DNA from 4 places in the Streptomyces sp. GS7 genome. Region 2 is predicted to be linked to each of the others. Evidence: riboswitches for the same ligand, from Rfam matches in the RefSeq annotation. Region 2 holds a riboswitch; each other region holds the start of a gene.

Region 1 (5,829 bases), 2.5 Mb from region 2:
CCCTCGAACGCCGGCTCGCCACCCACCGCTGACCGCGGCCCAGGCGGTTCCGACCGGGATGGTTCCGACCGGGCCCCTGTCACGGAACACGGAACACGGAACACGGAACAGGCCGGCCGGACGCCCTCGGCGCCCAACCGGCCTGTTCCGGTGGTGCATCCCTCCCCGGGTGCCGAGCCCTCAGCTCGACGGGGTGGGTCAGTCCGTGCCGAACTCCATCGCGGCGCGGTCCAGCATCTCCTCGTCGGCGGAGACCTTGCCGCGGGAGGCGATGGCCTCGGCGCCGCCCTCCGGCATGCTGCCGATCAGCCCGGTCGCCGCCGCCTGGGCGGCACCGATGGCGGGGTTGGCGGTGCCGATCAGGCCGAGGCCGGCGTACTGCTCCAGCTTGGCGCGCGAGTCGGCGATGTCGAGGTTGCGCATGGTGAGCTGGCCGATCCGGTCCACCGGGCCGAACGCCGAGTCCTCGGTGCGCTCCATGGACAGCTTGTCCGGGTGGTAGCTGAACGCCGGGCCCGTGGTGTCGAGGATCGAGTAGTCCTCACCGCGCCGCAGCCGCAGCGTCACCTCGCCGGTGACGGCCGCGCCGACCCAGCGCTGCAGCGACTCGCGCACCATCAGCGCCTGCGGGTCCAGCCAGCGGCCCTCGTACATCAGCCGGCCCAGGCGCCGGCCCTCGTTGTGGTACTGGGCGAGGGTGTCCTCGTTGTGGATCGCGTTGACCAGGCGCTCGTACGCCGCGTGCAGCAGGGCCATCCCGGGCGCCTCGTAGATGCCGCGGCTCTTGGCCTCGATGATCCGGTTCTCGATCTGGTCCGACATGCCCATGCCGTGTCGCCCGCCGACGGCGTTGGCCTCCATCACCAGGTCGACGGGGGAGTCGAACTCCTTGCCGTTGATCGTCACCGGCCGGCCCTGGTCGAAGCCGATGGTGACGTCCTCGGTGAGGATCTCGACCTCGGGGTCCCAGAACCGCACGCCCATGATCGGCTCCACGGTCTCCACGCCGTTGTCCAGGTGCTCCAGGGTCTTGGCCTCGTGAGTGGCGCCCCAGATGTTGGCGTCGGTGGAGTACGCCTTCTCCGTGCTGTCGCGGTAGGGCAGGTCGTGGGCGAGCAGCCACTCCGACATTTCCTTGCGGCCGCCGAGCTCGGTCACGAAGTCCGCGTCCAGCCAGGGCTTGTAGATCCGCAGCTGCGGGTTGGCGAGCAGGCCGTAGCGGTAGAACCGCTCGATGTCGTTGCCCTTGAAGGTCGAGCCGTCGCCCCAGATCTGCACGTCGTCCTCGAGCATCGCCCGTACCAGGAGGGTGCCCGTGACGGCGCGGCCGAGCGGCGTGGTGTTGAAGTAGGCACGCCCGCCCGAGCGGATGTGGAACGCCCCGCAGGTGAGCGCGGCCAGGCCCTCCTCGACCAGCGCCGCACGGCAGTCGACCAGGCGCGCGATCTCGGCGCCGTAGGTCTTCGCGCGGCCGGGCACCGAGGCGATGTCGGGCTCGTCGTACTGGCCGATGTCGGCGGTGTAGGTGCACGGGATGGCGCCCTTGTCGCGCATCCACGCGACCGCGACGGAGGTGTCGAGGCCGCCCGAGAAGGCGATGCCGACGCGCTCGCCGGCGGGAAGGGAGGTGAGGACCTTAGACATGGGAAGAGTATGCACGATTCCACATGACTATGCAATGGGGTTCGGTGGTGAGAGCGGGGCGGCCTTCGCCGGGTCCGCCCCGCCGGGGCCGTTCGGCATCCGTGCCGACGAGGGGAACCAGGTGCCCGGCGCTCCTCGGCATCCATCACGGAGCCGGCGGCGCCCCGGCCCCTCGGGGGTCTGCCGGTCAGGACGCGGGCAGCTCGCCGCGGACGGTGCGGGCCGCGGCGACCAGGTGGAACCCCCGACCGGCTTCCCCTTCTCGCGGGCGGGCGGTACCTGCCCCCTCTGGAACGTCTACGGGGCGTTCACCGCCCCCGGCCGCATCCACGTCCAGATCGCCGAAATTCCCCACGCGCAGCGCTACTTGTGGACGGCCCACGTGGCGACCCGGCAGCGTGGTGGCTGGGGCGCGAGGGGATGGCCGTTGACTCGTCTTCCGTTGACACGGCCTGACGCACCGGCGGAATCGCGGGCGGGGCCGGCTTCGTCAGGCGGGTGGGGGCGCCGTGGCGGCCGTGGGCATGGCATCGAGGAGGCGTGCGATCTCGGGGTCGCACAGGCTGTACCGGACGATGCGGCCGTCCTTGGCCGCGTGGACCGCGCCGGACGCGCGGAGCAACCGCAGTGCCTGGGAGACCGCGGTGTCCCGGATGCCGGTGGCGAGCGCCAGGTCGGAGACCGCGATGGGGCCGGCCCGGTGCACGGCGAGGAGCAGCGAGAGGCGGCCGGGATCCGCGAGCAGGGCGAAGCGCTCGGACCAGGTGCATACCTGGCCGCGGTCGCCGATGCCTTCGATGGCATCGCACACGGTGTGGTGGTCAATGGCGCGTTGATGTGCGCGGTCCGGCGGAACCAAGTGCATGCGCCCCATTCTTGCCGCACTTCACCCTCGTAACCAAGACACCTGCGTATCTGTGCAGGCTTGTAGCCACAGTGGCCGAACCTCTACGGTGGTCCCGCCGTGGTGCTCGGGAAGACCGGTGACAGCCCTGACAGGGGCTGGAGTCCGGAGCGGCCCTCGCCACTGTGATCGGGGAGTCGACATACCTCCGCCGGAAGGCGGACGCCACTGGGGACCTTCGGGTTCCTGGGAAGGCCGGGTACGCCGGCGTTCGACCCGTCAGCCAGGAGACCGGCCACGGCACCGTACGTCCCCGTCCACGAGGTGCTGGAGAGGCTCCCTGAGATGACCCTGTCTGAAAACTCCGCCATGTCCACCGCAGAAGCGGTGATTCCGACCACACCGCTGATGCGGTGGGAGCGCAAGGACTGGATACGCACCGGCGGACTCCTGGCGGCGATAGCCGCGCTGCATGTCGTCGCCTTCGCGATCCTGGTGATGCTGGTCGCGCCGCACCACTACACCGTCGGCAAGCAGGTCTTCGGCCTCGGCCTGGGCGTCACCGCCTACACCCTGGGCATGCGGCACGCCTTCGACGCCGACCACATCGCGGCCATCGACAACACCACCCGCAAGCTGATGGCCGACGGCAAGCGTCCCCTCTCGGTGGGATTCTGGTTCGCCCTGGGGCACTCCTCCATCGTGCTCCTGCTCGCCGGAGGCATCGCCGCCGGAGCGCATGTCGTCACCACCTTGACCGACGACAACTCCAGTGCCCGACAGACCCTCGGCCTGGTCGGTACCAGCGTCTCCGGCGGCTTCCTCTATCTGATCGCCGCCCTCAACCTCCTCTCCCTGGCCGGCATCTACCGGGTCTTCAAGGCGATGCGCGCAGGCCAGTTCGACGAGCACGAACTGGAGAAGCACCTGGACTCCCGCGGCTTCATGAACCGCATCCTGGGCCGACTCACCAAGTCCATCACCCGCCCCGGCCAGATGTTCCCGCTCGGCTTCCTCTTCGGGATCGGCTTCGACACCGCCACCGAGGTCACCTTGATGGTGATGGCGGGCTCAGGCGCCGCCGCCGGGCTGCCCTGGTACGCGATCCTGTGCCTGCCGCTGCTGTTCGCCGCGGGCATGAGCCTGTTCGACACCCTCGACGGCACCTTCATGAACTTCGCCTACCACTGGGCGTTCTCCAACCCGGTGCGCAAGGTCTACTACAACCTCACCATCACCGGCCTGTCCATCGCGGTCGCCTTCCTCATCGGCACCATCGAACTGGTCGGCGTCCTCCACGAGCAACTCGGCCTCGACGACGCCGTCACCAACTGGATCTCCGGCATCGACCTGAACAACGTGGGCTTCATCATCGTCGGCCTGTTCGTGGCGGTCTGGGCCTGCGCACTGGCCTACTGGCGGTTGGCCAAGGTCGAACACCGCTGGAAGCCCAAGGCCGCGGAACCGAACTGACGCATCGGCCGGCCGCTCGGCAGCCCCGGTCCGCCGACGGGCCGGGGCTCGTCGCCGAGCGTCACAGCTCTCCGCCGCGCTCCTTCCGGGTACTCGGGGGCCGGCGGGGCGCAGGTGATCTTCAGGCGCCGGGTTTTCAGGGCTGACCGGCCTTGTGAAGGAGGGACGTCAGACGCGCCAACCCCGCTGGCCCGCAGCCGTCCGCGACAGCCTGGTCGACGATGCTTTTCGCCGCGGTGAGCATCCCCACATCGATTCCGTGGCTGATCGACGCCCTGATCGCCGCTCGCGACATCCTCGACTCCCTCATCGGACTCCCGCCGCACGGCCAGGCCGTCCCTTCGCGCTGAAGGCGAAGGACCCGGTTCACGACACGTCGTTGCCGCTCTGGCCACCCGCTTCTCCGGCGCGCCGACGTCATGCCTGGCGCGTCGGCAGCACGATCGCCTGGCGCAGGTTCACATGGCGGGCGCGGCTCGTCGTGTAGGCGATCAGGTCCGCGATGTCGTCCGCCGACAGGCCGATCAGCGCGTCGAACATGCCGTCCAGCTGGCCGGACAGCTCCGCGTTGTCGATGTGGCCGCCCAACTCCGTGTCCGTGAGCCCGGGTTCGATGTTGGTGACACGGACGTCGCGCGGGCCCAGCTCGGTGCGCAGGGACTGCGAGAGGTAGGTCAGAGCGGCCTTCGTCGCCCCGTACACCGCGTAGTTGGGGAACGGGACGTGGGCTCCGATCGACGAGATGTTCACCAGGTCCGCCGTCCGGCCCGCGGCCGCCACCGCGATCAGGTCCGGGGTGAACGCGCGGATGACGCGCAGGGCGCCGGCCACGTTCGTGTCCAGCATGCGCTGCCACTCGTCGGCGCGGCCGTCGGTGACGGGGTTCGGCAGCATCACGCCTGCCGCATTGACCACCAGGTCGACCTCGCCGTACGCGGCGTGCACCCGCTCCACCGCCGCATCCACGGAGTCCGCGTCCGTGACGTCGGTGGCCACCGCGAGAGCCTGCCCGCCGTCCGCCTCGATCCCGGTGGCCAGCTCGGTGAGCCGATCGGCGCGGCGGGCCAGCAGCGCCACCCGCACGCCGTGCGAGGCGAGCAACCGGGCGGTGGCCTCGCCCATGCCACTGGCGGCTCCGGTGACGACGGCGGTGCGGCCGGTGAGGGTGTCGTACGACATGGGAACTCCTGGTTCGGTGGGTGTCGTCGCCGGCGTCTCCCGGCGACGACACCCATCCTGGGCCCGGCCGCCGTGCTTACCCAGGGCTGCCGTTTTCCTGGGTCCGGCAGTACCAGGAACACGACGGTCCCGGGGCCTATGATCGCCGGCATGGACATATCCATCGGCCCGGAAATCGGCGACTTCCTGCGCTCGCGGCGCGCCCGCATCCAGCCCGAGGAGGTCGGCCTGCCGGGGCACGGCAGGCGGCGGGTGCCGGGCCTGCGCCGCGAGGAGGTCGCCCAGCTCGCGGGCGTCAGCGTCGACTACTACATCCGCCTCGAACAGGGCCGCGGCCCCTCGGTGTCGGACGCCGTACTCGACGCCATCGGGCGCGTCCTGCGCCTCGACGACACCGAGCAGGAATACCTGCGCAGGGTGGCCAGGCCCACCACCCGCCGCCCCTCGGCCACGCGCGGCACGCCCGCCGGAGGGCACGCTCCCCAGAAGGTCCGCCGCGGCCTGCGCCTCCTGCTGGACACCATCGACAAGGCCCCGGCGTTCGTGCTCGGCCGACGTATGGACGTGCTCGCCTGGAACGCCCTGGGCGACGCCCTCGTCGGCTTCTCGCAGATGGCCCCCAAGGACCGCAACATGCCACGCCAGGTGTTCCTCAACCCGCGGGCGCATGAGCTGTACCCGGACTGGCC
Region 2 (5,829 bases):
CCGCATCCCGTCCACCTCGAACGCGGCGCAGGTCGCGGCGATCTGCCGCAGCGCGGCGTCGCCCAGCTCCACCGACGGCAGCACCTCCCGCGCCCGCGCGATGCGCCGGCGCAGCTCCCGCTCCTCGTCCGCCCAGCGCGCCGCGAAGCCCGCGGGATCGGCGTCGTACGCCAGCCGGCGCCGCACGACCTGCACCCGCTGCTCCGGCTCCCGCGACGCCGCGACCTCCACGGTCAGCCCGAACCGGTCCAGCAACTGCGGCCGCAGTTCGCCCTCTTCGGGGTTCATGGTGCCGACGAGCAGGAACCGGGCGGCGTGCCGCACCGAGACGCCCTCGCGCTCCACGTACGAGGCGCCCATCGCGGCGGCGTCCAGCAGGAGGTCGACCAGGTGGTCGTGGAGCAGATTGACCTCGTCGACGTACAGCACGCCCCGGTGCGCGTCCGCCAGCAGCCCCGGCTCGAACGCCTTCACGCCCTCCGACAGGGCCCGTTCGATGTCCAGCGCGCCCACCAGCCGGTCCTCGGAGGCACCGACCGGCAGCTCGACCATCCGCGTCGGGCGGTCCTCACCGGCGGCGTCCGACCCGTGCGGGCCGTCGGGGCACCCGGGGTCCGGGGCGGCGGGCGCGCAGGCGAAGCGGCAGCCGCCGACCACGTCCACGGCCGGCATCAGCTCCGCCAGACCGCGCACCATCGTCGACTTCGCGGTGCCCTTCTCGCCGCGCACCAGCACCCCGCCGATGGCCGGCGAGATGGCGTTCAGCAGCAGGCCCAGCCGCATGTCGTCCATGCCGACGACGGCGGTGAACGGGTACTGCCGGGTGGTGTGCTGCGTGTTGTGCGTCGTTGTCATGCCGTGTCGTCCTCCACGTCGCCGGCCGCCTCCGGTCCTGTCCACTGCGTACCCCTCACGGCGCCCCCGGCGGGACGAACGGCAGCCCCTCCGGCACCCCGTCCTCGATCAGCCGCAGCAGCGCCGCCGTGTCCGCGTGCTCCTCGATCAGATCCCCCAGCCGGTCCAGCTGCTCCTCGCGCAGCGTGCCGAAGCGGGTGTCCGGAGCCGGTACGAACCGGCGGCCCGCCACCCGCGCCACCTCCCGCAGGAACGCCCGCCGAAAGCCGTCGCTCTCCAGCGAGCCGTGCCAGTGCGTGCCCCACACGGAGCCCACCCGGCAGCCGTCCAGGAAGGCTTCCCCGCCGCAGACCTCGGCCACACCGTGATGGATCTCGTAGCCCTCGACGCGCTCCCCGAGTGCCTCGCCGACCGGCCGCGCCAGGCACTTCTCCCGGCCGAACCGGACGCGTACGGGCAGTAGCCCCAGCGCGTCCACCTTCCCCGCCCGCGACTCGACCTCGTCGTCGATGTGCTCTCCGAGTACCTGGAAGCCGCCGCAGATACCGAGCACCGGGCGGCCCTCGGCGGCCCGCCGGGCGAGCGCGTCCGCCAGCCCCCGCTCGCGCAGCCAGGCCAGCGCCCGCACCGTCCCGCGGGTGCCCGGCACCACCACCAGGTCGGCGTCGGCGAGTTCCTCGGCGCGGTCCACGAACCGCACCACCACACCCGGCTCCGCCGCCAGCGCGTCCACGTCGGTGAAGTTGGACATCAGCGGTACCGCGCACACCGCGACCCGCAGCACGTCCGCGCCGACCGGCGGCGCCACGACGGACTCGCGGACCGCGCCGCGCAGCGAGACCCGCAGCCCGTCCTCCTCGTCGATTCCCAGCCCGTGCGCGTACGGCAGCACGCCGAACGTCCGCCGGCCGGTGAGCCCGCGCAGCATCGCAAGGCCCGGCTCCAGCAGGGAGACGTCCCCGCGGAACTTGTTGACCAGATAGCCCGCGACCAGCGCCTGGTCCTCCTCGGACAGCAGCGCCGTGGTCCCGAAGAACGACGCGAAGACGCCGCCGCGGTCGATGTCGCCGACCACCACGACCGGGATCCGCGCCGCCCGGGCGATGCCCATGTTGACGATGTCGGTCCGCCGCAGATTGATCTCCGCGGGGCTGCCGGCGCCCTCGCAGATCACCGCGTCGTACGTCCGCCGCAGCTCCGCCAGGCAGTCGGTCACCGTCCCCAGCAGCTGCTCCCGCCCGCTCCCGTACGCCGTCTCGCCCGGTGACGTGTCCGGCCGCGGCGCCGCGGGCCCGGCCGTGCCGAAGTACCCGCGCGCGCTCAACTCGCCCACCGGCCTGCCCAGCAGCACCACCTGGCTGCTGCGGTCGCCGCCCGGCTTGAGCAGCACCGGGTTCATCAGGGCCGTCGGCTCCACCCGTGCCGCCGCCGCCTGCATCGCCTGCGCCCGGCCGATCTCCGCGCCCTCGCGGGTCACGAACGAGTTCAGCGACATGTTCTGGGCCTTGAACGGCGCCACCTTCACGCCCTGCCGCACCAGCCAGCGGCAGATGCCCGCCGTGACCACGCTCTTGCCCGCGTCCGACGTCGTACCGGCCACCAGCAGCCCGCCACCGACGCCCCCACCGGGCCCCACGCTCCGCCCGCTCAACGGGTCCTCCTCATGTCCGCACACCCCGGCGGCACGTGGCCGCGAGCCGCCCCGCGACCGTCACGCCCAACGCCAGCAGGCCCACCCGCCGCGACAGCCGCACCGCCCGCTCGATGTCGGGCACCGCTGCCGGCCGCGCCCCGCCGTTGAGCACCGGGCGGTGCTCCACCCGCCCGCCGTACGCCAGCGTGCCGCCCAGCCGGACGCCCAGCGCGCCCGCGAACGACGCCTCCACGGGGCCCGCGTTGGGGCTCGGGTGCGCCCCGCCGTCGGCCCGCCAGGCCCGCAGCGCACCGCGCCGGTCGGGGCCCGCGAGCACCGTCAACGCGGCGGTCAGCCGGGAGCCCGGCCAGCCGGCCACGTCGTCCAGCCGGGCCGCGGCCCAGCCGAAGCGCCGGTAGCGCGGAGACTTGTGACCCACCATCGCGTCGAGCGTGTTCACCGCCCGGAACGCCACCAGACCGGGCACCCCGCCCAGCGCGCCCCAGACCAGGGCGCCCACCACCGCGTCCGAGGTGTTCTCGGCGACCGACTCCACCACCGCGCGGGCCATCTGCGGCCCGTCCAGCGCCTGCGGATCGCGCCCGCACAGATGCGGCAGCCGCTCCCGCGCCACGTCCAGGTCGCCGGCCGCCAGCGCGCCGCCCACGGCCCGCGCCTCCCGCCCCAGCGACGTGCCGCCGAGGACGGCCCACACCGCCGCCGCGGTCAGCGCCACCCGGGCTCCTCGGCGGTCCCGTACGGCGCGCTCCAGCAGTGCCGCGCCGACGGCCGCACCGCCCGCGCACAGCACGGTGTGCGCCGCCCCGTACCCGCGGTGGTCGCGCCACAGCCGGCGCTCGACGGCGCCCGCGGCCCGGCCGAACGCGGCCACCGGATGGCCCCGCCGGGGATCCGCCGCGATCAGGTCGCCGAGAAAGCCGAGGGCCGCGCCGCACGCGTACCCCGCGTGTTCGCCGCGCATCGGATCAGACCGCCGTCACGCCTCGAAGGGACCCCGCGCAGGCGGGGAGCGAACGTCTCGTACGGCGGCATCGCGAACGGCAGCCCGGCATGGCGGTATGTCCTCACTCAGGGTCCGCGCCCTGGCTCGACGTGACGGCGACAAGAGTCTCCTGGCTCCCCGGATCGGCGCCTCCCCCGGCCTTCCAGCCCGCGAGCGGCACCCGTGGGTGACCCGAGCCGTGACCTTCTGTGGAGGAGCGCTCCCCGGTGACAGTGGCGGGACCGCGCCGGATTCTCACCGGACTTCCTCAGCTGTCGCCGATTGGCCCGGGTAGTCCACCACGCCCCGCGAAGGCCCGTCAACTCACCTTTGACCTGCGACGCGGCCCCGCCGCGGGCCCTGTGTCACAGACCACAGGGTGGTGCCGGTGTCACGCACGGTTGCCCACGGGACTGATCCCGCGTCACTATCTGAGGCACGGCGGGCGACGGGGCCTGCCGGAAGGGGGCCGGGGGATGCCGGAGAGCGCCGCACGGGACGAGGTCCGGGAAGCGACCGGAGACGAGATCCGCATCAGGATCACGGGCACCAACAATCCGCACCAGGACATCGAGGACCTGAAAGCGTGGCTGGAGCGCGAGCCCTGGCTGGCGCGGCGGCCGCACGACTGGGACCGGCGGCCCCGCCCCGCGGACGAACGCGCCGCGCGGGCCCCCGGTGACGCACCCGACCTCCACGACATGGCGATCGGCGTCGACGACCTGGTCCTGGTGGTGGTCGGCGCGGTCGTCACCGAGGTCACCAAGTCGCTGGGCATCGCGTTACGGGAGTGGCTGCGGCGGCGCAAGGAGGCGCGCGAGGAGGGCGAGCAGCCCCGGGTGTCCGTCGGCACCGGCGCCGGCCTCCGCCAGATCGACGGCGCGGACCCGGAAGAACGGCCCGCCGGCCCGGGCCCGGCCCGGCCCGGCCCCCACAGCGCGGCGGACGAGGGCGGCAGCACCGGCGAGGACTGACCCGGATGTCCGAGTACGACGCACGGGGCAAGACGAACCGGGCGCTGCTGATCTGCGTCCACGACTACGAGACGCACCCCGCCCTGCCCGCCGTGGAGGCCAACGCCGACGAGCTCAGGCGCGCGCTGACCGGCCCCGGCACCGACCTGTTCACCGCGGACGAGGTCGTCGTCTGCCGGCCCCGGGAGCCCGAGGAGCTGAGCCGGGCGCTGAAGGCCGTCGCCGATGAGGCGCGCGGTCTGCTGCTGGTGCACTTCTCCGGCCACGGCTGGGTCGGCAGCGACGGCGGCGACCTCCGGCTCCTGGTCGGCGCCTCGGACCACCGGCACCGCCACACCACGGTCTCCTGGCAGGACGCCGTCCTGTCCTGCCTCGACAGCGCACGGGCCGACCGCATCGTCGTCATCCTGGAATGCTGCTACTCCGGCAACGCCGACGGCGCCTTCCACGCCCTGCGCAAGCCCATGTCGCTGCTGATGGCCGCGCAGCCCAACCGCCGGATCTTCAGCGGCGACGAACCCGCCGGCGGCACCCCCTTCACCCGCGCCGTGGTGCGGATCCTCGAAGAGGGCATCCCCGGCCGGCGGTTCGTCACCTTCGAGGACCTGGCCGCCGCGCTGCGCGACCGGCTCGCCGACGAGCGCACCCCGATGGGCGAGGTCTGGGAGCCGCGCGCCGCCAAGCAGAACACCCTCGACGACGTCATCCTCTCCTTCGCCACCCCCGAGGACCGGCCGCCGACCCCGCCGCGGATCCGCCGGCGCCGCTGGCTCAACCAGCACGTCGTCCGGCCCGTACGGCGCCGCCTCCGGCTCCTCGTCGCGCTGTGCACCGCCCTCGTGCTGGCCGCCGCCGGCCTGGTCGCCCACCGGGTGCTGAGCCCGCTCCCGGACTGCCCGCCCGCCCTGGAGCTGCGGCTGCTCACCGCGCCCGAGGCCGAACCGGCGCTCCGCCAGGCCGCGTTCGCCTACGAGATGTCCGACGCCGACACCCGCCCGCTGGCCGGCGAGGGCGACCTCCCCGACGGCTGCCGCCGGGCCCAGATCACCGTCTACTCCGCCGCCAAGGACCAGATCGACCAGGGCTTCGCCGCCGCCGACCGCTGGCAGGGCGAGGCCCGCGGCGGCACCGGCCGGGGGAACGACGCGGCCAAGGGCGCCGACCCCCTCTACCGCCCCGGACCCCAGCCCGACCTCTGGATCCCCGAATCCACCGCCGACTACGAAGAGGCCCGCCGCGGCATGCCCCCCAAGGGCTCCCCGGCCACCCTCCACGACACCGGCCCGGTCGCCTACAGCCCGCTGGTCGTCGGCATCCCCGCCGGCAAGCGCCCGGCCGACGTCGAACAGGTCGCCCCCTGGCAG
Region 3 (5,829 bases), 2.3 Mb from region 2:
CACAGTTCCAGCGCGGCGGCGCTGCGCGTCGTCCTCATCCGCGCGGCGAGCTCCGGCACGGACGGGTCGGTGAGCGTGCAGAGCACCTCGTTGTCGGCGGGCAGCCGCTTGCGGGTGACGCCGCTGGCGACCATGTTGGCGTCGCAGAGGATCGGTGCACCGGCGCGCAGTGCGGCGCGGGCACGCGCCACGACCCCGGGGCTGAAGGCCAGGTCGCGTACGAGGTCGACCATGCCGCAGGCGTGGATCATCCGGACCGCGACCTGGCCGGCGTCGGCGGGCAGCCCGGAGAGATCCGCCTCGGCGCGGATGGTGGCGAAGGACTGGCGGTAGATCTCCGCCCCGTCCTTTTCGTACTCGAACGCGGTCACTGGGGCCTCGGGGTGGTGGGTTGAGGGGTGATGGGGGTGGTGTGGGACGGACCCGGTGCCGGTCGTGTTTCACGTGAAACCGGGTCCGGTGCGGCCGATTCCCGTGAAACGGTGGGCAGTTGGGGTGTTTCACGTGAAACCGGCGCCGGTCGTGAGGGTCTCCGTACGGCGGGGGACGGTGCCGGGTCCTCGGGCCGTACGACGGCGGTGCGGTAGCCGTCGGGTGTCGCGACGACATCGACCCACGTTCCGCGGGGGTGTCCGCAGCGGCGTGCGCAGCCGGACCAGTGGACGGGGAGGCCGCCGCCTCCCGCGGGTGCGGAGGCACCCTCGGCGAGGGCGGCGGCGACGTCGGCGCGGACATCCGTCAGGGACTTGGTGCACCCGGGGCGGCCGGTGCAGGCGCTGAGGCCGTGCCAAGGGGAGGCCGGGTCGGTGATCAGCCCGGCGGTGGCGAGTTCGCGGAGGCGCAGGGGCGCGGTCGCGGCCGGCAGGCCGGGAAGGACGATCCCGCGCCAGGGGGTGAGCCGCAGTTCGCCCGCGCCGTCGTCGGCGGCGATGCCGGTCAGCGCGCGCCACTGGGCGACGGTCAGCCGACCCAGGGGCGCGAGAACGGCAAGCGCCCGGCGCCCGTCGGCGCCGTCGACGAGGCCGGGGGCGCGGGAGTCGGCGTACCGCGGGGCAGAGAGCGGACCGGGGGCCTCGGCGGCATCCGCAGCGCATTCCGAATATCCCGCGTCATTCACGCAATTCACGTCATTCACGTGTTCCGCGGCGATGCCCGCCGCCCGCAGGGCTCGCGCCACCTCGCGGGCGGTGAGCGCGCGGTCGGCGGGGAGTTCGCGGACCCGCCAGGCGCCGCTGCCGCTCGCCGCGGCGATGGTCAGAAAGGTCTCGGCGGCGGTGAGCGCGGCACGCGGAACGTCCTCGCCGGCGATCCGCAGCGCGGCCGGGTCGTCACCGACCCGCAGCAGCGCCCCGCTCCCGGACGCGGCACCCGCAGCGCCCGATTCCGCGATCTCCGATCCCGCGATGCCCGATTCTGCGATCAAGGTCACATCGCCGCCGAGCCCCGCCACATCCCCCCGCCCGTCGTCGAGGACGAAGAGGAACCGGCCCGAAAGCCCCGTCGCGGCCGTGCTCGCGCAGAGCAGCGCGTCCAGGCCGCGGGCCCACACCCGCACGTCAGGCGGGGTGTGCCGGTCCAGTCCGGCCAGCGGCGAGGCCACGATGTTGCGGATCCGCTCATGGCGGACGGAAGGGAGCAGCCCGGCGCCGGCGAGCAGGTCCGCGAGCCGCCGGCCGCAGCCGTCGGGCAGTCCGCGGAGTTCGGCGTTGCCGCGGGAGGTGAGCGAGAGGTGGCCGTCGCCGAGGTGTGCGGCGGCGTCTGCGAGCGCGGTGGCCTGGCCTACCGTCAAGTCCCCTGCCGGCAGCCGCACTCGGGCCAGCTGCCCGTCCGCGGCGGAGTGCAGCCGCAGCGCTCCCGGGCAGGCGTCACCACGATCCCGTACGGGCGGTTCGGCCCGGTGGGGCGGTGGTGCGGGGGAGGGCGGCATGGCGGCGAGCATACCTACGCCGGGTCGCTCCGAAACCGGGGGCGCAAGGCCCCGGCGAGCGCCCCCGGAGGCGCGCTCCCGCTGCCGGGACGCAGCCCTTACTATGCAGGTCGGTGGGTCGGCTGACCCGCCGGACGCCAGCGACGGCGCCAGGGAGGAAGCCCGGTGAGAATCCGGCGCGGTCCCGCCACTGTGAACCCGGCCACCGCCGGGTGAGCCAGGAACTCCCGCCGTCCATACGACCACCCGGGGCGCGGATACCCCGAGGAAGGCTGCGCCGTGATCCTGCTGCTGTCGACCTCCGACACCGACCTGCTCAGCGCTCGTGCCGCCGCGGGGCCGGTGCCGTACCGGCTCGCCAACCCGGCCCGACTCGACGTCGCCGAACTGCCCGGCCTCCTCGACGGCACCGATCTCGTCGTCGTACGCCTCCTCGGCGGCATCCGCGCCTGGCAGGAGGGGCTCGACGTGCTGCTGGCCGCGGACCAGCACCGCCCGGTCGTCGTCCTCACCGGTGAACAGGCCCCCGACGCCCAGCTCATGGAGGCGTCCACCGTCCCGGTCGGCATCGCGGCCGAGGCGCACGCCTACCTCGCGCACGGCGGCCCGGCCAACCTGGAGCAGCTGGCCCGCTTCCTCAGCGACACCGTCCTGCTCACCGGCCACGGTTTCGAGCCGCCCGCGCCCGCGCCCTCCTGGGGCCGGCTGGAGCGCGCGGCGTGCGACGCCGGCGGCCCGACGGTCGCCGTGCTCTACTACCGCGCCCACCACATGAGCGGCAACACCGCCTTCGTACAAGATCTGTGCGACCGGATCGAGGAGGCCGGCGGCCGTCCGCTCCCGCTCTTCGTCGCCTCGCTGCGCGCCCCCGAGCCGGAGCTGATCGAGGAACTGCGCGCCGCCGACGCGATCGTCACCACCGTGCTGGCCGCGGGCGGCACCAAGCCCGCGGAGGCGTCGGCGGGCGGCGACGACGAGTCCTGGGACGCGGGCGCGCTGGCCGCCCTGGACGTGCCGATCCTCCAGGCGCTGTGCCTGACCGGGTCGCGCGCCGCCTGGGAGGAGAACGACGAGGGGGTGTCCCCGCTCGACGCCGCCTCGCAGATCGCGGTGCCCGAGTTCGACGGGCGGCTGATCACCGTGCCGTTCTCCTTCAAGGAGATCGACGAGGACGGCCTCCCGGTGTACGTCGCCGACCCCGAACGCGCCGCCCGGGTCGCCGGGATCGCCGTCCGGCACGCCCGGCTGCGGCACATCCCGGCCGCCGAGAAGCGCCTGGCGCTGGTGCTGTCCGCGTACCCCACCAAGCACTCCCGGATCGGCAACGCGGTCGGCCTGGACACCCCGGCGAGCGCCGTCGAGCTGCTGCGCCGCCTCCAGGCCGAGGGCTACGACTTCGGCGCCGAGCCGGTCCCCGGGCTCGCGTCCGGCGACGGCGACGAGCTGATCTACGCCCTCATCGAGGCCGGTGGCCACGACCAGGAGTGGCTGACCGAGGAGCAGCTGGCCCGCAACCCGGTCCGGATCCCGGCCGCCGACTACCGCCGCTGGTACGCGACGCTTCCGGAGGAACTCCGCAGCTCCGTCGAGGAGCACTGGGGCCCGCCGCCCGGCGAGATGTTCGTCGACCGCTCCCACAACCCCGACGGCGACATCGTGCTCGCCGCGCTGCGCCGCGGCAATCTGCTGATCCTCATCCAGCCGCCGCGCGGCTTCGGCGAGAACCCGATCGCGATCTACCACGACCCCGATCTGCCGCCCTCGCACCACTACTTGGCGGCCTACCGCTGGATCGCCGCCCCCGCCGCGGACGGCGGCTTCGGCGCCGACGCGATGGTGCACCTCGGCAAGCACGGCAATCTGGAGTGGCTGCCCGGCAAGAACGCCGGACTCTCCGCGGCCTGCGGCCCGGACGCGGCGCTCGGCGACCTCCCGCTCGTCTACCCGTTCCTGGTCAACGACCCGGGCGAGGGCACCCAGGCCAAGCGCCGGGTGCACGCCACCCTCGTCGACCACCTCGTCCCGCCGATGGCCCGCGCGGACTCCTACGGCGACATCGCCCGCCTTGAGCAGCTGCTCGACGAGTACGCCGCGATCTCCTCGATGGACCCGGCCAAGCTGCCCGCCATCCGCGCGCAGATCTGGACGCTGATCCAGGCCGCCAAGCTCGACCACGACCTGGGCATGGACGAACGCCCCGACGACGACGGCTTCGACGACTTCCTGCTGCACGTCGACGGCTGGCTGTGCGAGGTCAAGGACGCCCAGATCCGCGACGGGCTGCACGTCCTGGGCGGTGCGCCGACCGGCGAGGCGCGGGTCAACCTCGTCCTCGCCATCCTGCGCGCCCGGCAGATCTGGGGCGGCACCTCGGCGCTGCCCGGACTGCGCGAGGCACTGGGCCTGGACGAGTCGGCCGCGACCCGGACGGCCGCCGACGACGCCGAGGCCCTCGCCCGCGCGCTGGTCCAGGCGATGGAGGACGCGAAGTGGGACCCGGCCGCGGTGGCCGGGGTCGCCGACGGGCACCCGGCCGCGGTCGCCGACATCCTCGACTTCGCCGCCCGGCAGGTCGTGCCGCGGCTGGCCGCCACCACCGACGAACTCGACCACGCGGTGCACGCGCTCAACGGCGGCTTCGTGCCGGCCGGTCCGTCCGGCTCGCCGCTGCGCGGGCTGGTCAACGTCCTTCCGACGGGCCGCAACTTCTACTCCGTCGACCCCAAGGCCGTGCCGTCGCGCCTCGCCTGGGAGACCGGTCAGGCGCTCGCCGACTCGCTGCTGTCCCGCTACCGCGACGACAACGGCGACTGGCCGGAGTCGGTGGGCCTGTCCCTGTGGGGCACGAGCGCGATGCGCACCTCCGGGGACGATGTGGCGGAGGCGCTGGCGCTGCTCGGGGTCCGCCCCGTGTGGGACGACGCCTCGCGCCGGGTGACCGGCCTGGAGGCCGTCCCGCTCGACGAGCTGGGCCGCCCCCGCATCGACGTCACCCTCCGCATCAGCGGCTTCTTCCGGGACGCGTTCCCGCACGTCATCGGCCTGCTCGACGACGCGGTACGGCTCGCCGCCGGCCTCGACGAGCCCGCCGACCGCAACTTCATCCGGGCCCACGCCCAGGCCGACCTGGCCGCCCACGGCGACGAACGCCGCGCCACCACCCGGATCTTCGGCTCCCGTCCGGGCACGTACGGCGCGGGCCTGCTCCAGCTCATCGACTCCCGCGACTGGCGCACCGACGCGGACCTGGCCGAGGTCTACACCGTCTGGGGCGGCTACGCGTACGGCCGCGGGCTCGAAGGCCGCCCGGCCCGCGACGAGATGGAGACCGCCTACAAGCGCATCGCGGTGGCCGCCAAGAACACCGACACCCGCGAGCACGACATCGCGGACTCCGACGACTACTTCCAGTACCACGGCGGCATGGTCGCCACGGTCAAGGCGCTCAAGGGCAAGGCCCCCGAGGCGTACATCGGCGACTCGACCCGCCCCGAGACGGTCCGCACCAGGACGCTCGTCGAGGAGACCTCCCGGGTCTTCCGCGCCCGGGTCGTCAACCCCCGCTGGATCGAGGCGATGCGTCGCCACGGCTACAAGGGCGCCTTCGAACTCGCCGCAACCGTGGACTACTTGTTCGGCTACGACGCCACGACCGGGGTCGTCGCCGACTGGATGTACGACAAGCTCGCCCAGACCTACGTCCTCGACCCGGAGAACCGCGCCTTCCTCCAGGAGGCCAACCCCTGGGCACTGCACGGCATCGCCGAACGCCTGCTGGAGGCCGAGTCCCGCGGTATGTGGGAGAAGCCCGACGCGGAGACGCTGGCCGCCCTGCGGGACGCCTTCCTGGAGACGGAGGGCGAGCTGGAGGGGGAGGACTGAGGCGCGAAGTGGCGTGACGG
Region 4 (5,829 bases), 5.2 Mb from region 2:
TCCTGGACGTTCTGGAGTTCCATGAAGGAGAACGGGTTCTCCGAGCCGTAGACCGGCGGGAAGCCCAGCCGCTGCAGCCGCTGGTCGGCGACGCACTGGAGGTACTCGCGCATCGACTCGGTGTTCATCCCGGGCAGTCCGTCGCCGCACAGGTCCCGGCCGAACTGGAGCTCCGCCTCCACGGCCTCCTTGAGCATGTCGGTGACCTGCTGCCGGAGCGCGTCGTCGAAGAGGTCCGGCTCCTCCTCGCGGACCGTGTCCACCACCGAGAAGGCGAACTCCATGTGCATCGACTCGTCGCGGAAGACCCAGTTGGTGCCGGTGGCCAGCCCGTGCAGCAGACCGCGCGACCGGAACCAGTAGACGTACGCGAACGCGCCGTAGAAGAACAGCCCCTCGATGCAGGCCGCGAAGCAGATGAGGTTGAGCAGGAAGCGGCGGCGGTCGGCCTTGGTCTCCAGCCGCTCCATCTGCTCGACGTGGTCCATCCACCGGAAGCAGAACTGCGCCTTCTCCCGGATGGACGGGATGTTCTCCACGGCCGCGAAGGCGGCGGCGCGATCGTCCGGATCGGGGAGGTAGGTGTCCAGCAGCGTCAGGTAGAACTGGACGTGCACCGCCTCCTCGAAGAGCTGACGACTCAAGTAGAGCCGCGCCTCCGGGGAGTTGATGTGCTTGTAGAGGGTCAGCACCAGGTTGTTGGCGACGATCGAGTCACCGGTGGCGAAGAACGCGACCAGCCGGCCGATCATGTGCTGCTCGCCGGGGGACAGCTTGGCGAGGTCGGCGACGTCGGAGTGGAGGTCGACCTCCTCGACGGTCCAGGTGTTCTTGATCGCGTCCCGGTAGCGGTCGTAGAAGTCCGGGTACCGCATGGGGCGCAGGGTCAGTTCGAACCCGGGGTCGAGGAGGTTCTTGGGGCGGTCGGCGGCGGGGGTGGACATTACTGGCATGCCTCGCAGGACTCGGGGTTTTCCAGGGAGCAGGCGACCGCCTCGGGGTCGGTCACCGGCGGTTGCGCGGGGACGGTCGCGGCGCGGGCCGACTGGGCGATCCGGGTCGCCGGCCGCGAGCGCAGGTAGTAGGTCGTCTTGATGCCGCGCTTCCAGGCGTAGGCGTACATCGAGCTGAGCTTGCCGATGGTCGGCTGTGCCATGAAGAGGTTCAGCGACTGGCTCTGGTCCAGATAGGGCGTACGGTCCGCGGCCATGTCGATCAGCGCGCGCTGCGGGATCTCCCACGCGGTGCGGTAGCGGTGCCGGACGTCCTCGGGGATCCAGCTCACGTCCTGTACGGAGCCGTTGGCGTCCCGCAGCGCGTCCCGGGTCCGCGCGTCCCACAGGCCCAGGGCCTTGAGCTCCTCGATCAGGTACGCGTTGACCTGGAGGAACTCACCGGACAGCGTCTCGCGCTTGAAGAGGTTGGAGACCTGCGGCTCGATGCACTCGTACACACCGGCGATGGAGGCGATGGTGGCGGTCGGCGCGATCGCCAGCAGCAGGGAGTTGCGCATCCCGGTCGCGGCGACGCGGGTGCGCAGCGCCGCCCAGCGGTCCGCCCAGCGGGGCTCGGCGTTCGGGTAGTGGTCCGGGTGCAGCACACCGCGGGCCGTACGGGTCGCGGACCAGGCCGGGTGCGGGCCGTGCCGGTCGGCGAGGTCGGCGGACGCCTCGTAGGCGGCGAGCATGATCCGCTCGGAGATACGGGTCGACAGCTCCCGCGCCTCCGCCGAGTCGAACGGCAGCCGCAGCCGGAACAGGACGTCCTGCAGGCCCATCAGGCCCAGACCGACCGGGCGCCAGCGGGAGTTGGAGGCGGCGGCCTGCCCGGTCGGGTAGAAGTTGATGTCCACCACCCGGTCGAGGAAGGTGACGGCCGTACGGACGGTGGCGTCCAGCCGCTCCCAGTCCATCCGGCCGTCCTCGCCGAGATGCGCCGCGAGGTTGACCGACCCCAGGTTGCAGACCGCGGTCTCCCCGTCGTCGGTCACCTCCAGGATCTCCGTGCAGAGGTTGGAGGAGTGCACGACGTTGCCCGGCTCGGCGGTCTGGTTGGCGGTGCGGTTGGCGGCGTCCTTGAACGTCATCCAGCCGTTGCCGGTCTGCGCCAGGGTCCGCATCATGCGGGAGTACAGCACCCGGGCCGGGATCTGCTTGAGGGCCTTGCCCGCGGCCTCCGCCCCCCGGTACGCAGTGTCGAACTCCTCGCCCCACAGGTCGACCAGCTCCGGCACGTCGGCCGGCGAGAACAGCGACCAGTCGGCGTCCGCCTCGACCCGGCGCATGAACTCGTCCGGGATCCAGTGCGCGATGTTGAGGTTGTGGGTGCGCCGGGCCTCCTCGCCCGTGTTGTCGCGCAGCTCCAGGAACTCCTCGATGTCGGCGTGCCAGGTCTCCAGGTAGACGCAGGCCGCGCCCTTGCGCCGGCCGCCCTGATTGACCGCCGCGACCGAGGCGTCCAGGGTGCGCAGGAACGGCACGATGCCGTTGGAGTGCCCGTTGGTGCCGCGGATCAGCGAACCGCGGGCGCGGATGCGGGAGTACGAGAGGCCGATGCCGCCCGCGTGCTTGGAGAGCCGCGCCACCTGGTGGTAGCGGTCGTAGATCGAGTCCAGCTCGTCCAGCGGCGAGTCCAGCAGATAGCACGAGGACATCTGCGGGTGCCGCGTACCGGAGTTGAACAGCGTGGGGGAGGAGGGGAGGTAGGACAGCGTGCTGGTCAGCCGGTACAGCTCGGCGACGTCCGCGAGCGCCCGCGCCGAGTCGTCCTCGGCCAGGCCGCAGGCCACCCGCAGCAGGAAGTGCTGCGGGGTCTCGATGACCTGCCGGGTGGTGGGGTGGCGCAGCAGGTAGCGCGAGTGCAGCGTCCGCAGCCCGAAGTACCCGAAACGGTCGTCGGCGCCGTCCGCCAGGGCACCGTGCACCAGCGCGTCCAGCCGCTCGGCGTGCGTCCGCACGAACTCCGCGGTCCCGTCCGCGATCAGCCCCTCCCGGTGACCGGTCGCCACGGAGGCGGAGAAGGAGACCGCGCCCTGGCCGGCCGCCTCCTCGGCGACGGCGCGGGTGAGCAGGCGCGCGGCGAGCTTGGAGTACTGCGGCTCGTCGCCGATCAGACCCGCCGCGGCGTCGATCGCCAGCGACCGCAACTCGGCCTCGTCGGAGCCCGGGTGCCGGCCGCGCAGCGCGGCGGCGGCCACCTTGCCGGGGTCGGTCTCGGGCAGATCCGCGGTCAGCTCGGTCAGGGCGCGCAGCAGCGCGGTGCCCGGCCCGTCCGAGCCGAGGGGAGGCGTGGCCGCCGCGGGCTGCACAACCCCGGCGGCTGACGCGGGTTCCGTTGGCGCGATGGTCACGTGATGCTCTCCCTCACTCGGCGGGGGCCAGGAGAGCGGCGGCGCGACGGGCGCACGCGGGCAGGCGGCACCCCGTGACGGTCAGGGGCGCGCGGGCAGGCCGCACGGCGTCCATCGGCCCAACCCTCGGGGCCCGGACGTGTCGACGCCGCACCGATGGCGGTGCGGGCGTGCCGTCGGCAGGTCCTCGGACTCAGGGACGCACGACCGGGCCGTACGGAACGACCGGTGGTGCGCACGCATACCGTTGCGGGACAGTTCCGGATTCACACCGGATTCCCCTGCGGCGACAGCGAGGACGAGCATACATGTGGTGGTCGCCTCTGGCGCGCACCCCCACATCTAGTGCGGGGTGAGTGATCAAGCGGTTTCTGTCGGTGGCCTCGGCTATCGTCGGTTCTGCATTCCCTGCTCGGTCCGACAGCAAGGAGAAGCGCCATGTCCGCGCTCGCCGACCGCCCGCACATCATGGACGCCGAGCACTTTGAAGAGGCCGCCCGGATACTCGCCTGCCTGGAAGAGGGCGTGCGGTGGGAACTCATCGACGGGAAGGCCAGGAGCAAGCCCCTGCCGGACGGGGACCACGGGCGGATCATTCAGTGGCTCACGCGCATCTGCCTGCAGCACCGCCCCGAACTCTGGCTCTACAGCCAGGGGCTCAAGGCGCAGACGTACCGCGAGGGTCGTGCTCACCCGGACGGCTCGCTGGCCCCCAGTGGCTCTTTTGGGGGCCAGGGCGAATGGGCCGACCCCGACCCCGTGCTGATGGCCGTCGAGGTCACCTCGCACGACTCCGGAACCGAGCAGTGCTACCGGGTGGAGAAGCCCAGGGCCTACGCCGAAACCGGCATCCCGCTCTACCTGTTGATCGACCGGAAGTCGTGCCAGTTGTCGGTCTACAGCGAGCCCGACGGGGAGCGCTACGAGCTCGTGCGCACCGTGTCGTACGGCAAGTCGCTCCACCTACCGGACCCGGTTGGCATCACCCTCGACACCGAGCCGCTGAAGGATTGGGTCCACTGATCCTGCGCGGTTGCCGTGCCGCACACGAGAGGGCCGCCGCGTCCCTGGTGAACGCGGCGGCCCTCCGCCGGAGTTGACAGCGGTCAGTGCCCCGCCGGCGCCCCCGCCGTGGCGGGCGGCAGGTCGGCCGTGACGCCCTCGTCGCCGAGGTCGGCGGTGTAGTCGTCGGGGGAGGTCTCGTCGGTGCCCTCGGGAGCCTTGAAGGCCCGCAGGGCGAACGTCAGGACGACCGCCACCACCACGTTCAGGACGAAGGCGGTCAGGCCGATGTAGCCGATCTGGCCGATGCCGGGGATCTCCGCGCTGGAGCCGCCGAAGTGCTTCTGGGTCGGGCTGGCCACCCCGTACGCGGCGAGGGTGCCGTAGAGCATGCCGACCGCCCAGCCGGCCAGCAGGGCCCAGCGGTGGAACCACCGGGTGAAGAGGCCGCCCACCAGCGCCGGCATGGTCTGCAGGACCCAGATGCCGCCCAGCAGCTGGAAGTTGATCGCCACCGTCTTGTCCATGGTGAGGACGAAGGCCAGCGCGCCGACCTTGACCAGGAGGGAGACCAGCTTGGCGACCCTGTGCTCCTGCTCGGGGGTGGCGCCGGGCCGCAGGAAGTCCTTGTAGACGTTGCGGGTGAAGAGGTTGGCGGCGGCGATCGACATGATCGCCGCGGGCACCAGCGCGCCGATGCCGATCGCGGCGAAGGCGACCCCGGCGAACCAGCTGGGGAACATGTCCGCGAAGAGCTGCGGGATCGCCAGCTGCGGGTTGCCCTTGATGTCCGTACCGGCCTTGATCGCCATGAAGCCGAGCAGCGCCAGCAGCCCCAGCATGAGCGAGTACAGGGGCAGGATCGTGGTGTTGCGGCGGATCACGTTGCGGCTGCGCGAGGACAGCGTCGCGGTGATCGAGTGCGGGTACATGAACAGCGCCAGCGCCGATCCGAGCGCCAGAGTGGCGTACGCCCACTGGGCGTTGGGGCCGCTGGTCAGTTCACCGCGCAATTTGCCGGTCGGTCCGGTCTGGGCCAGCGCCTGGTGCGCCGACTGGAAGACGGCGTCGAACCCGCCCAGTTTGATCGGGATGTAGACGATCGCCACCCCGATGACGAGGTAGATCAGCCCGTCCTTGACGAACGCGATCAGCGCGGGCGCGCGCAGGCCCGAGGAATAGGTGTACGCGGCCAGCACGGCGAACGCGATCAGCAGCGGCAGGTCCTTGACGAACCAGTTGGTGTGCTCCCCGCCGCCGATGCCCATCACGTCCAGGACGGCCTGGATGCCGACCAGTTGGAGCGCGATGTACGGCATCGTGGCCAGGATGCCGGTGAGCGCCACGGCCAGCGACAGCCCCTTGGAGCCGAACCGCCCGCGTACGAAGTCCGAGGTGGTGACGTACCCGTGCTTGTGCGAGACCGACCACAGGCGGGGCAGGAAGGTGAAGATCAGCGGGTAGACGAGGATGGTGTA

Evidence for each region. A riboswitch is a leader RNA that binds a small molecule or an ion and turns the genes downstream of it on or off. The one in region 2 is predicted to bind cobalamin.
Region 1: it holds a riboswitch for cobalamin, as region 2 does, so the genes downstream of both, GR130_RS21965 (HoxN/HupN/NixA family nickel/cobalt transporter) here and GR130_RS10620 (cobalamin biosynthesis protein) in region 2, are expected to answer to the same signal.
Region 3: it holds a riboswitch for cobalamin, as region 2 does, so the genes downstream of both, cobN (cobaltochelatase subunit CobN) here and GR130_RS10620 (cobalamin biosynthesis protein) in region 2, are expected to answer to the same signal.
Region 4: it holds a riboswitch for cobalamin, as region 2 does, so the genes downstream of both, GR130_RS33225 (ribonucleoside-diphosphate reductase subunit alpha) here and GR130_RS10620 (cobalamin biosynthesis protein) in region 2, are expected to answer to the same signal.

What each region holds. Positions count from the first base shown of each region.
Region 1 covers NZ_CP047146.1:4,962,447-4,968,275, reverse strand. Annotated here, with positions in the region: gene GR130_RS21985 (winged helix DNA-binding domain-containing protein) at 1-32, shown strand, start outside; gene argG (argininosuccinate synthase) at 199-1,644, opposite strand; partial or broken gene GR130_RS42000 (short-chain fatty acyl-CoA regulator family protein) at 1,856-2,065, shown strand; gene GR130_RS21970 (ArsR/SmtB family transcription factor) at 2,135-2,509, opposite strand; cobalamin riboswitch at 2,593-2,802, shown strand; gene GR130_RS21965 (HoxN/HupN/NixA family nickel/cobalt transporter) at 2,834-3,961, shown strand; gene GR130_RS21960 (SDR family oxidoreductase) at 4,379-5,140, opposite strand; gene GR130_RS21955 (helix-turn-helix transcriptional regulator) at 5,291-5,829, shown strand, end outside.
Region 2 covers NZ_CP047146.1:2,465,838-2,471,666, forward strand. Annotated here, with positions in the region: gene GR130_RS10610 (putative cobaltochelatase) at 1-855, opposite strand, end outside; gene GR130_RS10615 (cobyric acid synthase) at 911-2,506, opposite strand; gene GR130_RS10620 (cobalamin biosynthesis protein) at 2,517-3,470, opposite strand; cobalamin riboswitch at 3,616-3,760, opposite strand; gene GR130_RS10625 (hypothetical protein) at 3,968-4,465, shown strand; gene GR130_RS10630 (caspase family protein) at 4,471-5,829, shown strand, end outside.
Region 3 covers NZ_CP047146.1:135,045-140,873, forward strand. Annotated here, with positions in the region: gene GR130_RS00585 (precorrin-8X methylmutase) at 1-371, opposite strand, end outside; gene cobG (precorrin-3B synthase) at 368-1,939, opposite strand; cobalamin riboswitch at 2,025-2,173, shown strand; gene cobN (cobaltochelatase subunit CobN) at 2,207-5,809, shown strand.
Region 4 covers NZ_CP047146.1:7,658,135-7,663,963, reverse strand. Annotated here, with positions in the region: gene GR130_RS33230 (ribonucleotide-diphosphate reductase subunit beta) at 1-953, opposite strand, end outside; gene GR130_RS33225 (ribonucleoside-diphosphate reductase subunit alpha) at 944-3,349, opposite strand; cobalamin riboswitch at 3,511-3,661, opposite strand; gene GR130_RS33220 (Uma2 family endonuclease) at 3,788-4,372, shown strand; gene mctP (monocarboxylate uptake permease MctP) at 4,456-5,829, opposite strand, start outside.